Regions from separate parts of the Peribacillus sp. Aquil_B1 genome, predicted to be linked through region 4. Evidence: riboswitches for the same ligand, from Rfam matches in the RefSeq annotation. Region 4 holds a riboswitch; each other region holds the start of a gene.

Region 1 (3,126 bases), on a different contig from region 4:
TGATAAGGGCTTTTTACAAGAAAAAGAAACGTATATTTTAAAAGATAAAAAGGAGAAGATATGAAAATTGGTTTGGTACGGCATTTTAAGGTGGCACATGAATTTCCTACTGGGAGATCGGTAACGGCGGATGAAATGAAGCAATGGTTTGAGGATTATGATGCAGCCGATATTATTTATGGGACGACTTTATTTGGCGTGGAGGAATGGCAGGAATGTTATTGCAGTGATATGTCTAGAGCTGTCAAGACAGCGGAACATATCTATCCAGGTACGGTTCACCGGATGGAGGAGCTGCGGGAAATACCTTCCCCGCCTCTTAAAGGAAGGGTAAAGCTGCCATTCATCCTTTGGGCCATCTGGATTCGCTGCTGCTCGGTGTTCAACAAGCAGACAAGGGCGGAAATTAAGATCGCAGAGCGAAGGATCAATAAAGTATTGGATGAAGTCTTTGCAAAGGGGGAACGGGATGTGCTGATCGTGAGTCATGCCGCCCTCATGGTATATATGAGGAAAGAGCTGATCCGACGGGGATTCACCGGTCCAAAATTCAATATCGCCAGTAATGGTAAGCTGTATGTATTTGAAAGATGATAAGTGAGTATGGGTTTCCCGCTAGAAAAGGTAAGTCATTTTCCGAATAGTTATTCTTTTTTTATTGGTTGTGGTTTATTATTGTAATAGTGTAATTTTTACGAATTCAATAATAGGGAAAGAGGGGTGGACATTTTGCTGAAGGCAGTTTTTTTTGATTTAGATGATACATTACTATGGGATCAGAAAAGTGTAAAAGAAGCTTTTGTGGCCACATGTGAAGTGGCCAAGGAGAAATATGATCTAAATGTCGACGAGTTTGAAGAAGCTGTGCGAAAGGAAGCGCGTGAGCTTTATTCTTCTTACGATACATATGCATTCACACAAATGATCGGAATCAACCCATTTGAGGGGCTATGGGGAAATTTCCAGGATGATCATGATGAATTCAGGAAGATGGCGGGGATTGCACCGGCTTATCGGAAAGAAGCGTGGACGAGAGGGTTATTGGCATTAGGGATCGATGACCCTGAATTTGGGCTTGAACTGGCAGAACGTTTCCCTGCGGAGAGACGCAAAAAGCCATTTATCTATGAAGAAACATTCCGTGTTCTGGATGAATTAAAAGGGAAGTATAAGTTGCTATTGCTTACGAACGGATCTCCTGAGCTGCAAAATACTAAACTTGAAATTACTCCTGAACTGGTTCCTTATTTCGACCAAATCGTGATATCAGGCGCATTTGGAAGAGGTAAACCGGATGCCTCCATTTTTGAGCATGCTTTGGAAATCATGGAGCTTGATAAGGATGAAGTATTGATGGTCGGCGATAATTTAATGACGGATATCCTCGGGGCATCACGAGTAGGCATAAAGTCTGTTTGGATAAATCGCCATGATAAGGAACGGAATGAAGTGATTCCAACCTATGAAATCAAGCATTTAGAGGAGCTTTACCCAATCCTTGAGAGCCTGGGGAATTAATTAACGGCTCTCCTTCAAAAAACCAATTTTGGAGAGTTGTAATGAAAATATTAGGTCTTTCAAATTATTTACAGAATGAAAAGGGTGAGATATAGTTACCCTGTAATCAATTAAATTATTCAGACTAGGGGTGTCCAATAAAAGTTGGGCTGAGAGAGAAGCGCTTAAGCTTCTTAACCCTCAGGACCTGATCTGGTTCATACCAGCGTGGGGAAGTTAGAATCTACTAAACAATGACTTTTCAATTGGTCATTTCTGTAGTCATACTAACGTTAGCCAGGTCTTAAATATGAGATCTGGCTTTTTCGTGCGAAATGGATTGGATTTTGTCCTTTTTAAATGAACTTAAAAAGGAGAAATGAAATCATGATGAGTAATTCTGTAGATGACATGAATGTTTCAATTATGTCCAGTTTTGCCGGGAGTAAAAAAGTGTATGTTGAGGGATCTAGACCTGATATTAAAGTACCTATGCGTGAAATTAAGCTAAGTCCGACTACAGGGTCATTCGGCGAAGAGGAGAATCCGCCTTTACGAGTATATGACACAAGCGGTTTTTATACGGATTCAGAATATCCCATTGATATTCATAAAGGTCTTGCCCCGATTAGACGCAGCTGGGTTCTGGAAAGGGAAGATGTTGAAGAGTATGAAGGGCGTGAAATAAAGCCCGAAGATAACGGCTATAAAAAAGAGTCACAATCCAACGCCGAAGTTTTTCCGGGATTGAAAAGAAAACCATTGCGTGCTGCGAAAGGGCAAAACGTAACCCAGCTCCATTATGCCCGAAAAGGTATCATAACTCCGGAAATGGAGTTCATCTCGATCAGGGAAAATGTAGCCCCTGAGTTTGTTAGAGAAGAGGTAGCTAGCGGGAGGGCGATCATACCGGCAAATATTAATCACCCTGAAAGTGAGCCCATGATCATCGGACGTAATTTTCATGTGAAAATAAATGCGAATATTGGAAATTCCGCTGTTAGTTCATCGATTGAAGCCGAAGTGGAGAAAATGACTTGGGCTACACGTTGGGGTGCAGACAACATAATGGATCTTTCCACCGGTAAAAATATTCACACGACCCGGGAATGGATTATCAGAAATTCACCTGTGCCAGTTGGGACGGTTCCGATATATCAAGCATTGGAAAAAGTGAATGGAGTCGCGGAAGATTTAAATTGGGAAGTTTTCCGGGATACATTAATCGAGCAGGCTGAGCAAGGTGTCGATTACTTCACCATACACGCTGGTGTGCTTTTACGATACATTCCCATGACAGCAAAGCGTGTTACGGGAATCGTTTCCCGAGGGGGCTCCATCATGGCACAATGGTGCTTGGCCCACCACCAAGAAAGTTTTCTCTATACTCACTTTGAAGAGATTTGTGAAATCATGAAGGCGTATGATGTTTCTTTCTCTTTAGGTGACGGCCTCCGTCCGGGCTCCATTGCAGATGCAAACGATGAGGCTCAATTTGCTGAATTGGAAACATTGGGGGAACTGACGAAGATTGCTTGGAAGCACGATGTTCAAGTCATGGTGGAGGGACCTGGTCACGTACCGATGCATTTGATTAAAGAAAATATGGATAAGCAGCTGGAAGTCTGT
Region 2 (3,126 bases), on a different contig from region 4:
TATCAAAGATTCATCACCTGGAAATTTCATTCTTAACTTTTCAACAGAAACGATTGGTTCCATGGCCCTCAACCTCTACTTTTGATCCAGTTCTGCATAATCTTTATTTGAAACCGGACGCACAAGATTAGTTACTCCTGTTGCTTCCAGGACTTTAACTAGATAATAAGCGGTAACACCTGCAAAGAATATGGAACCCACAAACCTCGCTATCATGAATAACGATAGATTCCAAGTAGAAAGCGCACCTATTTCCCCGTATGCAAAATCCATGATAACTGATGCCAGGCAGGAAGCTATCGCAGCTAAAACGGCCACCGGCATATTGAATTTTTTATATTTGAACGCCATGAACATCAGTTCCGCGAACAAACCTTGTACCACCCCATATAAAAGTACGGTCAGCCCCCATGGTGAACCAAGAAAGAACTCCCCGGAAGCTGCTGCTATCTCCGCCAAAAGTGCCACACCCGGTTTCCGTAAAATTAAAAAGGCGACGGGGCCGGCTATAAACCACATTCCATAAATAAGTTGATCCAGATGTAATCCTAACGGTTTAACGGAATAATAAATCGAACCCCAAAGGATATAAACGATTCCAAATGCTACCGCAATCACGATCGTTACCAATATGTCCGTTAATTTCAATCCTTTTTTCATTGTTTCATTCCCCTTTATACTTCTAGTGTTTCCTTATGCACAGGCCATGTCTCTAAACGATAAGCCATTTCCCAAAATGAGTATTCATATTGGCTGCTGAGGATAAAATGCTCTTTCATTCTTTCCTTATCTTCGTCAGTCACTTTTTCAGCAATCTCATCAAGCCTCGCAATTTGTTCTTCCACCAACGTGCGGAACCACTCCCCTCCGTAAGCCGCTATCCATTCTTGATAAATCGGCTCTTCGGGCATGCACCCTTGCAGTCTTTCACCTATTTCGTAATACAGCCAGTAACACGGCAAGATAGCTGCAATTACATCCCCTAAATGCCCCGAATAAGCCGCACGATACATATGGGAAGTATAAGCATAAGCAGTCGGGGCAGGTTTGAAATTATCCCGTTCTTCTTTAGTGATGCCTAACCTCTCAGAAAAATTCTCATGAAGCTTCAACTCCGCTTCATATGTTCCTTGTGCATGGCCGGCAAGCCTGCTTGTTGTATGTAAATCCGTAGCTTTAACTGCCCCTAAAGCTTGAACTCTAGCAAAATGAGATAAATAATAGGCATCTTGCATGACATAAAAACGAAAACTCTCCAATGGCAATGTGCCATCTCCTATTCCTGCAACAAACGGGTGATTAAAACTAGCTTCCCAAATATGATCAGCTTCCTGACGAATTTCCTCTGAAAACTTCATGTCCATTACCTCCAAATGATATTTTTTAAGAAATATTACGAAAAAAAAACCTTTTGTCACCCCTTTTTTTGCAAACAAAAAACCACTTTCTTAAACGTAAAGAAAGTGGTTGTACTTGAAATAATACAGAAACGTATTGTTCCAGACCCCACTTCCCTACGCTGGTATAAACCAGATCAGGTTCTAAGGGTCTTAAAGTCATACTTTAATCTCAGCTTCTGCGGTAAAAATCAACTTTCACCTATAAAGCACCCCTAGTGGTACAAATTGTATATTAAATCTCATTTGCCTTTATATTAACACGATAAATTCAATTGTCAAACGTATTAGAAAAAGTTTTCAACTTATTGATTTATGGTTACTAACCTTTCAATCTTGCATAACACCCTTACCTTGATCGTTTAAACCATTGTTAATCCACCATTTACGGAAAGTGTTTGCCCCGTAATATACCCTGCATCTTCTGAAACGAAATAGGCAACAGCACTAGCAATGTCCTCTGGTTGTGCTAGCCGGCGGAATGGAATCGCTTTTTCCAAGGCGCCTGCTATACCTTCATTATAAGAGCCTATTTCTTGAAATAGGGGCGTATCGGCAGGACCTGGCGCAATACAATTGATGTTGAGTTTGTGACGTGCCATTTCTCTTGCTATCGTTTTTGTGAAGGCAATCACCCCTCCCTTTGCAGCCGAATAAACTGCCTCTCCACTTGATCCTACTCTAGCTGCATCGGATGCAATATTTACTACCTTTCCGTAACCATTTTCAATCATGAGAGGTAAAATTTCCTTGCAAGTATGGATCTGCCCAAGTAAATTAATATCAATAATCCTTTTCCAAGTGCTAGGATCACTTTTTAAAAAAGGTTCCACCTTATCCCAGCCTGCATTATTAACCAATATATCTATTCTATGATAATGGTTCACTGATTCTTCAACGGCTTTTTTAACACTTTCTAATTTCGTTACATCACAATGAACCGCTCTGGCTTCAAAACCCGACTTTTCAATTATAGAAACCGTTTCCTCTGCATTTTTAAGATTTATATCAGCCACGATGATGTTAAAATTGCGAGAAGCCAATTTTTTTGCAATTTCTCTGCCAATTCCGCTCCCAGCACCTGTGATGAATGCCATTCTTTTAATCATCTTATTTCCCTCCACTTCCACCATTTAGTCAATATGGATTTATTTAAGCTGATTGTCGATTATCTTTTCATTAATCATTTCCCGGAGCCGGAATTTCTGGATTTTCCCGCTTGCCGTACGAGGAAAGTCATCCATTATTTCAAGAAATTCAGGCCAATATTGTTTGGCCAAACCCTTTTCCGAGAGAAATTCCTGCAGTGAATCCATCGTAATCGGGCTCTTCCCCGTTTTCATGCTGATACATGCACATGCTTTTTCCTGTAGACGGGAATCTGGAACCGCAATAACCTGAGCACTTGAAATATCCGGGTGTTCATACAATACATTTTCTACATAAGCGACAGGAATATTTTCACCGCCACGTATGATTATGTCTTTGTTTCTTCCAGAAATCCGGATATATCCGTCTTCATCAATGAATGCTCGATCACCGGTAATGAACCATCCGTCACTATACTCAGCTAAAGTATCATCGATTCGTTTAAAATAGCCGACAAATAGAGCCGGACCCCTTACTAATAAAGAGCCTTCTATATTCGGGGCACAGATCTCCCCTTCAAAATCCACTATCTTTAACTCCATTCCCGGAAACGGGATTCCGTCGGTATTCGTCAGTTTTT
Region 3 (3,126 bases), on a different contig from region 4:
AAATTCCAGCTTCCAAAATAACTGGTTTTTTCCCGCTCCCATCATCTTGAAATAATGCTTAAGTTCGTATGGTGTCTGGCGAAAACCGTCCAATGATGCAACCGCAACCGGAAAAAAACATACAAGCGAAATCACTATTAACTTAGGCAGCATGCCAAAGCCAAACCAGATCACCAAAAGCGGGGCCAAAACTATGATAGGTATATTTTGTGATAGTATGAGCAGAGGATAAACCGCGTCCTTCACACCTGGAAATAGATGTAGGATTGCCGCGATCAATAAGCCGATGCAGCTTCCAATAAAAAAACCCGACAACGCAAGCTCGGTTGTGGATATAAGGTGTCCGTAAAGATTGTGCGACGACTCAATTCCTTCAATAAAAATGGCCGATGGAGCGGGAAGCAGCCATTCTTCAACCTTCAATAAGACTGTCACTGACTCCCAAACTATCAGCAACAATAATAAAAGAAAGAAGGGAGCCCCCTTCTTCCAAATTCCCCTTCCGATCATGCCCGATATTTCTCCGTCAACGTATCCATCGTAATCCCGCTCGGCTGATATAATATTTTCACTTGCGAAATGACATTCGGCGATCCTATTTCAATCATTCTTACATTCATTTTTTCTATCACGGCAAAAAGTTCGGAAAGCTCGCCCTCCATTGTCGTTTCAAGCGGGTGAACCTCATACTTGACACCTGATTCTTCAATGATCTTGATTGCTTCATCGACCATAGGGATGACATTTTCCCCTTTAGGAATAATTTGTATACTAATTAATGAATTGGCCATTGTATTTCCTCCTATTTTGGTAAAAATTCATTGGTAAATGCCTTTTCAGGATCGAAATCACCTTCAAGAAGCTTGTTTTCAGTCATCCAATCACTGTAATTCTTCCAGATTTCCAGTTTTTGTTCACCCCAACGCGGAGCATCATCCTGATACTTGTCTGCAAGCCACTCCTGGCTTTTCTTAACTAGTTTTGCATCAAGATCCGGCGCAGACTTAATTAACATGTCTGCTGCATCAGCAGGATTTTTAATCGCAAACTGGTACCCTTTCGATGCTGCATGAACGAATGCTTTAACAGTTTCCGGATCTTCTTTTATCATCTTTTCATTTGTCGTCAAAACAGGCGTATAGTAATCAAGCTTATCAGAGTATTCGGTTAAGTAAACCATATTAAGCTTTTCATTTCGCAGCTCAGCCTCAATGCCTGTCCATCCATAATAAATCCAGGCAAAATCTATATCCCTTTTAACCGAAGTGAAAAAATCCATGTCTCCTGTATTGACTATATCCACTTTATTTACATCCGCATTTTCTTTTTTCATGAGTGAATCAATGATGGCCTTTTCTACCGGAGACCCCCAGCCACCATACGTTTTCCCTTCAAAATCCTTGGGAGATGTAATGTCCTTTGCCTCAGGGGAAGCGAATCCCGAGGTATTATGCTGGATGACGGCAGCTACCGAAACAATCGGCACGCCCTGCACGCGGGCCTGCGTTATGCCCTCCTGGTAGCTCACGCCAAATTCAGATTTCCCTGAAGCGACAAGCTTATCCGCTCCGGCTTCACCTGGCATGATGATTTCCACATCAAGACCTTGCTCTTTAAAATAACCTTTTTCCTTGGCTACATACAATCCTGTATGGTTTGTATTCGGTGTCCAATCGAGCACGACAGATACTTTTTTTAATTTTTCATTTCCTTCATTTTTAGATGCTTCTTCTTTTTCATTAGTTCCGCCTGCACCGCATCCAGCCAATAGGAACAACGAAGTTAACAGTGGCAAGAATTTATTCAAGTCATTATCCTCCTACACATCATATAAGATCCATATGCCGAAACCATAATGGGGCTCCAGGGTTTATTCGAATATTGGATAAAATAGCAAAAAACGCCCGAAGATGAATTCGGACGTTAACATACAAAACAGAAAGTCAGTAATAATATGTTCCCTCCGCTGGCATCATCCAGATCAGGTTCAAAGAGTCAGCATCTAAAGGATGCAATCTCAGCCAGCAGTACTGGCCCCCCTACATTTCTCGCACATATGAACTTTTCTCTCTCATTATATCAATTCATGGGGAAAAGGGAATACTAATTTGCTTCTTCTAACTAATTGGAAAGGTATTCCTCGCTCTTAAAGATATCTAGCAAAACATCTTTTGGAATGAAAACAAAAAAATTCTGCCTCTATTCACTCCAATCACTCTCGGCAGCAAGGGTGGCTGACACGTTACAAATAGTCAATTCCTTGCCGGCATTCATATAATGAGCATTACATGTAGACATTTTTGTTTACCGGTTTTATAAACCGTTAATTTCATAAGCAAAAGGTGGATATGATCATGATAAAGATTAATCACAAATGGTTAGATGTCAGTCAAATCCAACCAGGAATAGCATCTGCTAAATCGCTTGAAATTGTCCAATTGCTGGCGGAAGATTCTAACGTTTTTGAATACCGGAACTTTGGAGACTTTAATTTCGAGATACAGCTGAGGAACCGAGTCATTGCGGCAGCTATTGCGTTGGATAAAAGTAATGCAGAATTTTCCACACTCGAGGAATCGCAATCCAATGAACAATATTGGCGCCTTTCAAGGGATGGCACCTTTACCCTTCAGCCAGGGATTCTCCCCCATGCTGCACTTCTGGACATATTCATGAATGGAAGGCTTTATGCCTTCGAATGCGGGACAGCAATAGTCGTCACTTTTTTAAAGGCGATTTTGGATTTAATCGGCTCTAGGAATTTCGATTATCTTTTTTCAAACCTATTTTTATATGACTGGCGCCCTCCAGAGAATATGGCTCTTAATATTCATAAAGGGAGGGATTATACACCAGGCGATTGCGTTTACTTCATAAACCCTGATCATGACGAGTCAACTCCTGAATGGCAAGGTGAAAATGCCATACTATTAGGGAATAACCTCTTTTATGGACACGGGATCGGGATTACCACTTCACAGGGAATCATCAATGAATTAAATAGCAATAGAAGGCCGTTCGCAACCAGATCAGCATTCCTGACAACGCATATCATTTTCCTGGATAGTTCCTTCTATAGGCAATTCCAACTAAATAGAGCAAAGCCCGATCACTTTCCTGTCAGCC
Region 4 (3,126 bases):
GCGCATTTACCTCAAGTTGCCGAGCTGGATGGCATTGAGCGCGATTTGGTCATTCTTGGTAAACGTGTCGATATTTAAGATAATTCTTTAGAGCTATTGCCTTGAGCAGTAGCTTTTTCAAATTAATACAGTTCAAATTGGCTAATTTAAAAATACCTATATGCTTTTTGGAGAGAAAAATATTCTGACTCTCTTTTACTTGCTAACGCATTTAAAAGCGAATCCAATTCTTGACTGGCTTGAACAGTTAGCAGACTTGTTAAGCCGTAACTTGCTGCCAATTTGATCATTTCCTGTCTCTTTTCTTCTACTTTTTCTATCGTTACCTTACGGCAAGGCATTATATGTCACCTCCCATTTATTCAATTTTTTTACACTTTCATCATAATGAAACTACTAGTTAAAATCAACTATTTTTCAGAAATAAAATGTGTTATTTTATAGGTTAAATGTGACAAAACACCTACTTCATTCTTTAATTATGTATATTTTATGTCATTTCCTATTAAACGCAAAAAAGCACCCACTGGTGTCGACTGTGAATGCTTACATCATATCCCTTATCCTAGAACCCAAAATATAGTCCATCGCTTACTATGTCATCCATTCAGAAGGTGACTCGTTATTAGGTCTATTTATAACAATCTTATATTCATCTTCAAGCACTTTTAATGGGGCATCATAAAGGTGCCTTTCATCAGAAGTTTTGTATACTCCATTGGCCAATAGCTCTTCAATGAGCTTTGCCTTCCTCTGTTCAATCCTCTTAAATAGTTCTGCCATGTAAATGGCTCCTTTCCTAGTCATCCTAGAGCCTGCTTCTAGTTAGCTAACTTTATCAACATATTTGATTTTCACCAAATTATATATACCTTTTCTATTATGTCACTAAACGTTATTTCCCAAAAATAAAAGCCCCTTCTAATTCAAGAAGAGGCTGACAGTGTCCGTACGGCTCTTCTTATCTTCCAAGCATATGCTTGTTGGATTTAGCACAGTTCCCAAAACGGTTCCGCTGCCGAGGTTTCTTAGGGCCAAGTCCCTCCACCTCTCTGGATAAGAATTCGATATATAATTGTTGTAGAAATGATTCTATCCTAATAATCATCAAAAGTCAATTACCTGGTTCTCCCTTTTTTCCTTGACATTGTTTATCCCTCTTTTAAATACGGGTTGCAATTTCTTGTCTTTCTGATATGATGTCAGTAATTACATACAATTCACACCACTAGGGGAGTCTTTTTTTTAGACTGAGATGGAATTAATTCCGGACCCTTTGAACCTGAACCGGCTCATACCGGCGGAGGGAAGTGGATGATATCGTCCATTTACAGACTATATCCATCTACCCCGTTCCGTATTCAGGAACGGGGTTTTTCATTATCAAGGAGAACCATTCTAAAGGAGGATGAACAATGGAGAAGATTAAAACAGAAACATTCAGTGATAGACTTCACGCACGGGCAAAAGAGATTTGGAAAAGGAACCATTCACATCCCTTTGTTCAGGCAATTGGAAACGGCACGCTTCCTGAAAAGAAATTTGCCTATTACCTGAAGCAGGACTATATCTATCTCATGGATTATTCCAAGCTCTTTGCTTTAGGTGTCATCAAAGCTCATAACATCGAAACCATGGCAAAGTTTGCGAGTATTTTAAATGAAACCCTTCAAGTGGAAATGGATATCCATCGGCATTATGCTTCCGAATTCGGAATCAGTTCCAAAGAATTGGAAGATACAGAACCTACTCCCACCACTCTAGCCTATACAGGTTACATGCTAAATGCAGCACAGCATGGGACTTTGGCAGACTTGATCGCCTGTCTCCTGCCCTGCGCTTGGGATTATTATGAAATCGGTTTGCTATTAAAAGAACAAAATGGAGCAGCATTGGAAAACAATCGCTACGCAGATTGGATAAGGTCCTATTCATCGCCTGAATTCGGGGAAGCACACAAGTGGCTGATCGCATTGTTGGAAGAATTGACGGAGGGCATGCCAGAAAAGGAACTTCTTAGATTAGAAAAGCACTTTTTGGTTACTTCCCGATATGAATATTTATTCTGGGATATGGTTCAAAATGAGCAGGATTGGCCGCTGTAGGTCGCAGGCATGATGAATCCTATCAAGAAACTGACGTTGACTGCCATGATCACGGCTATAACGACGCTGACCAGTTCATTTATTTTCATCCCTGCAGGATTTGCAAAGATCTTTCCTATTCAGCATCTGGCAAATGTCCTCACGGCCGTTCTATTGGGGCCTGCTTATGCTGTGACACAAGCTTTCTTAGTTTCCATCATTAGAAACATGTCTGGTACCGGTTCAATATTCGCCTTTCCCGGCAGCATGATCGGTGCACTTTTGGCTGCCATCCTTTATCGAAAAACACAAAGCTTAAAATTCGCTTGTTTAGGTGAAGTGATCGGGACCGGCATTCTCGGTTCCCTGGCCTGTTATCCACTTGCCATCCTCCTATTGGGAGAAAAAGCTGCTCTTTTTGGTTTTTTACCGGCTTTTATGCTCAGTTCATTCGCAGGTTCGATTTTAGCTTTCATATTACTTAAAATACTTCTAAAAAATAATTATATGAAGGGGTTTTTTTATGAAAACAGCATTAACCATCGCCGGCTCTGATTCTGGGGGCGGTGCTGGAATACAAGCGGATTTAAAAACATTTTCTGCACATGGGGTCTTTGGAATGTCTGCCATCACAGCCGTAACCGCACAAAATACAATGGAAGTCCGTTCTGTACAGCCAATAGAAACAGCTATCATATCGGACCAAATTGCAGCTATATTTGAAGATATTCCTGTCGATGCAGTAAAAATAGGCATGCTCGGATCAAAAGAAATCGTGGAAACAGTCGCAGCGTCCCTTAAAACCTACATGCCTGCCATCGTTATCCTTGACCCTGTCATGATTTCCAAAAGCGGCCACCATTTGCTCGACGAAAAGGCTGTCTCCGCCTTAAAAATGGATTTGCTTCCGCTTGCAACACTTGTAACACCAAATGTACCGGAAGCGGAAGTACTTACTGGCTTGTCGATTCGGACGAAACAAGATTTCTATAGAGCATGCAATTCAATACAAGAAATGGGTCCCAAAGCCGTTTTACTTAAA

Evidence for each region. A riboswitch is a leader RNA that binds a small molecule or an ion and turns the genes downstream of it on or off. The one in region 4 is predicted to bind thiamine pyrophosphate.
Region 1: linked by a shared signal. The riboswitch ahead of thiC (phosphomethylpyrimidine synthase ThiC) and the one ahead of tenA (thiaminase II) in region 4 are both predicted to bind thiamine pyrophosphate.
Region 2: linked by a shared signal. The riboswitch ahead of tenA (thiaminase II) and the one ahead of tenA (thiaminase II) in region 4 are both predicted to bind thiamine pyrophosphate.
Region 3: linked by a shared signal. The riboswitch ahead of MPH60_RS02945 (ABC transporter substrate-binding protein) and the one ahead of tenA (thiaminase II) in region 4 are both predicted to bind thiamine pyrophosphate.

The regions. Positions count from the first base shown of each region.
Region 1 covers NZ_JAKXEE010000001.1:16,398-19,523, forward strand. Annotated here, with positions in the region: gene MPH60_RS00170 (histidine phosphatase family protein) at 61-594, shown strand; gene MPH60_RS00175 (HAD family hydrolase) at 730-1,518, shown strand; TPP riboswitch at 1,635-1,749, shown strand; gene thiC (phosphomethylpyrimidine synthase ThiC) at 1,885-3,126, shown strand, end outside.
Region 2 covers NZ_JAKXEE010000001.1:2,295,772-2,298,897, forward strand. Annotated here, with positions in the region: gene MPH60_RS11255 (ABC transporter ATP-binding protein) at 1-63, opposite strand, end outside; gene MPH60_RS11260 (ECF transporter S component) at 76-660, opposite strand; gene tenA (thiaminase II) at 675-1,358, opposite strand; TPP riboswitch at 1,495-1,624, opposite strand; gene MPH60_RS11270 (SDR family NAD(P)-dependent oxidoreductase) at 1,760-2,506, opposite strand; gene MPH60_RS11275 (AMP-binding protein) at 2,546-3,126, opposite strand, start outside.
Region 3 covers NZ_JAKXEE010000001.1:589,886-593,011, reverse strand. Annotated here, with positions in the region: gene MPH60_RS02955 (ABC transporter permease) at 1-510, opposite strand, end outside; gene MPH60_RS02950 (thiamine-binding protein) at 507-791, opposite strand; gene MPH60_RS02945 (ABC transporter substrate-binding protein) at 803-1,807, opposite strand; TPP riboswitch at 1,942-2,051, opposite strand; gene MPH60_RS02940 (protein-glutamine gamma-glutamyltransferase) at 2,355-3,126, shown strand, end outside.
Region 4 covers NZ_JAKXEE010000002.1:381,086-384,211, forward strand. Annotated here, with positions in the region: gene MPH60_RS15535 (GNAT family N-acetyltransferase) at 1-78, shown strand, start outside; gene MPH60_RS15540 (aspartyl-phosphate phosphatase Spo0E family protein) at 147-341, opposite strand; gene MPH60_RS15545 (Fur-regulated basic protein FbpA) at 595-783, opposite strand; SAM riboswitch class I at 959-1,063, opposite strand; TPP riboswitch at 1,221-1,326, shown strand; gene tenA (thiaminase II) at 1,416-2,105, shown strand; gene thiW (energy coupling factor transporter S component ThiW) at 2,118-2,639, shown strand; gene thiD (bifunctional hydroxymethylpyrimidine kinase/phosphomethylpyrimidine kinase) at 2,608-3,126, shown strand, end outside.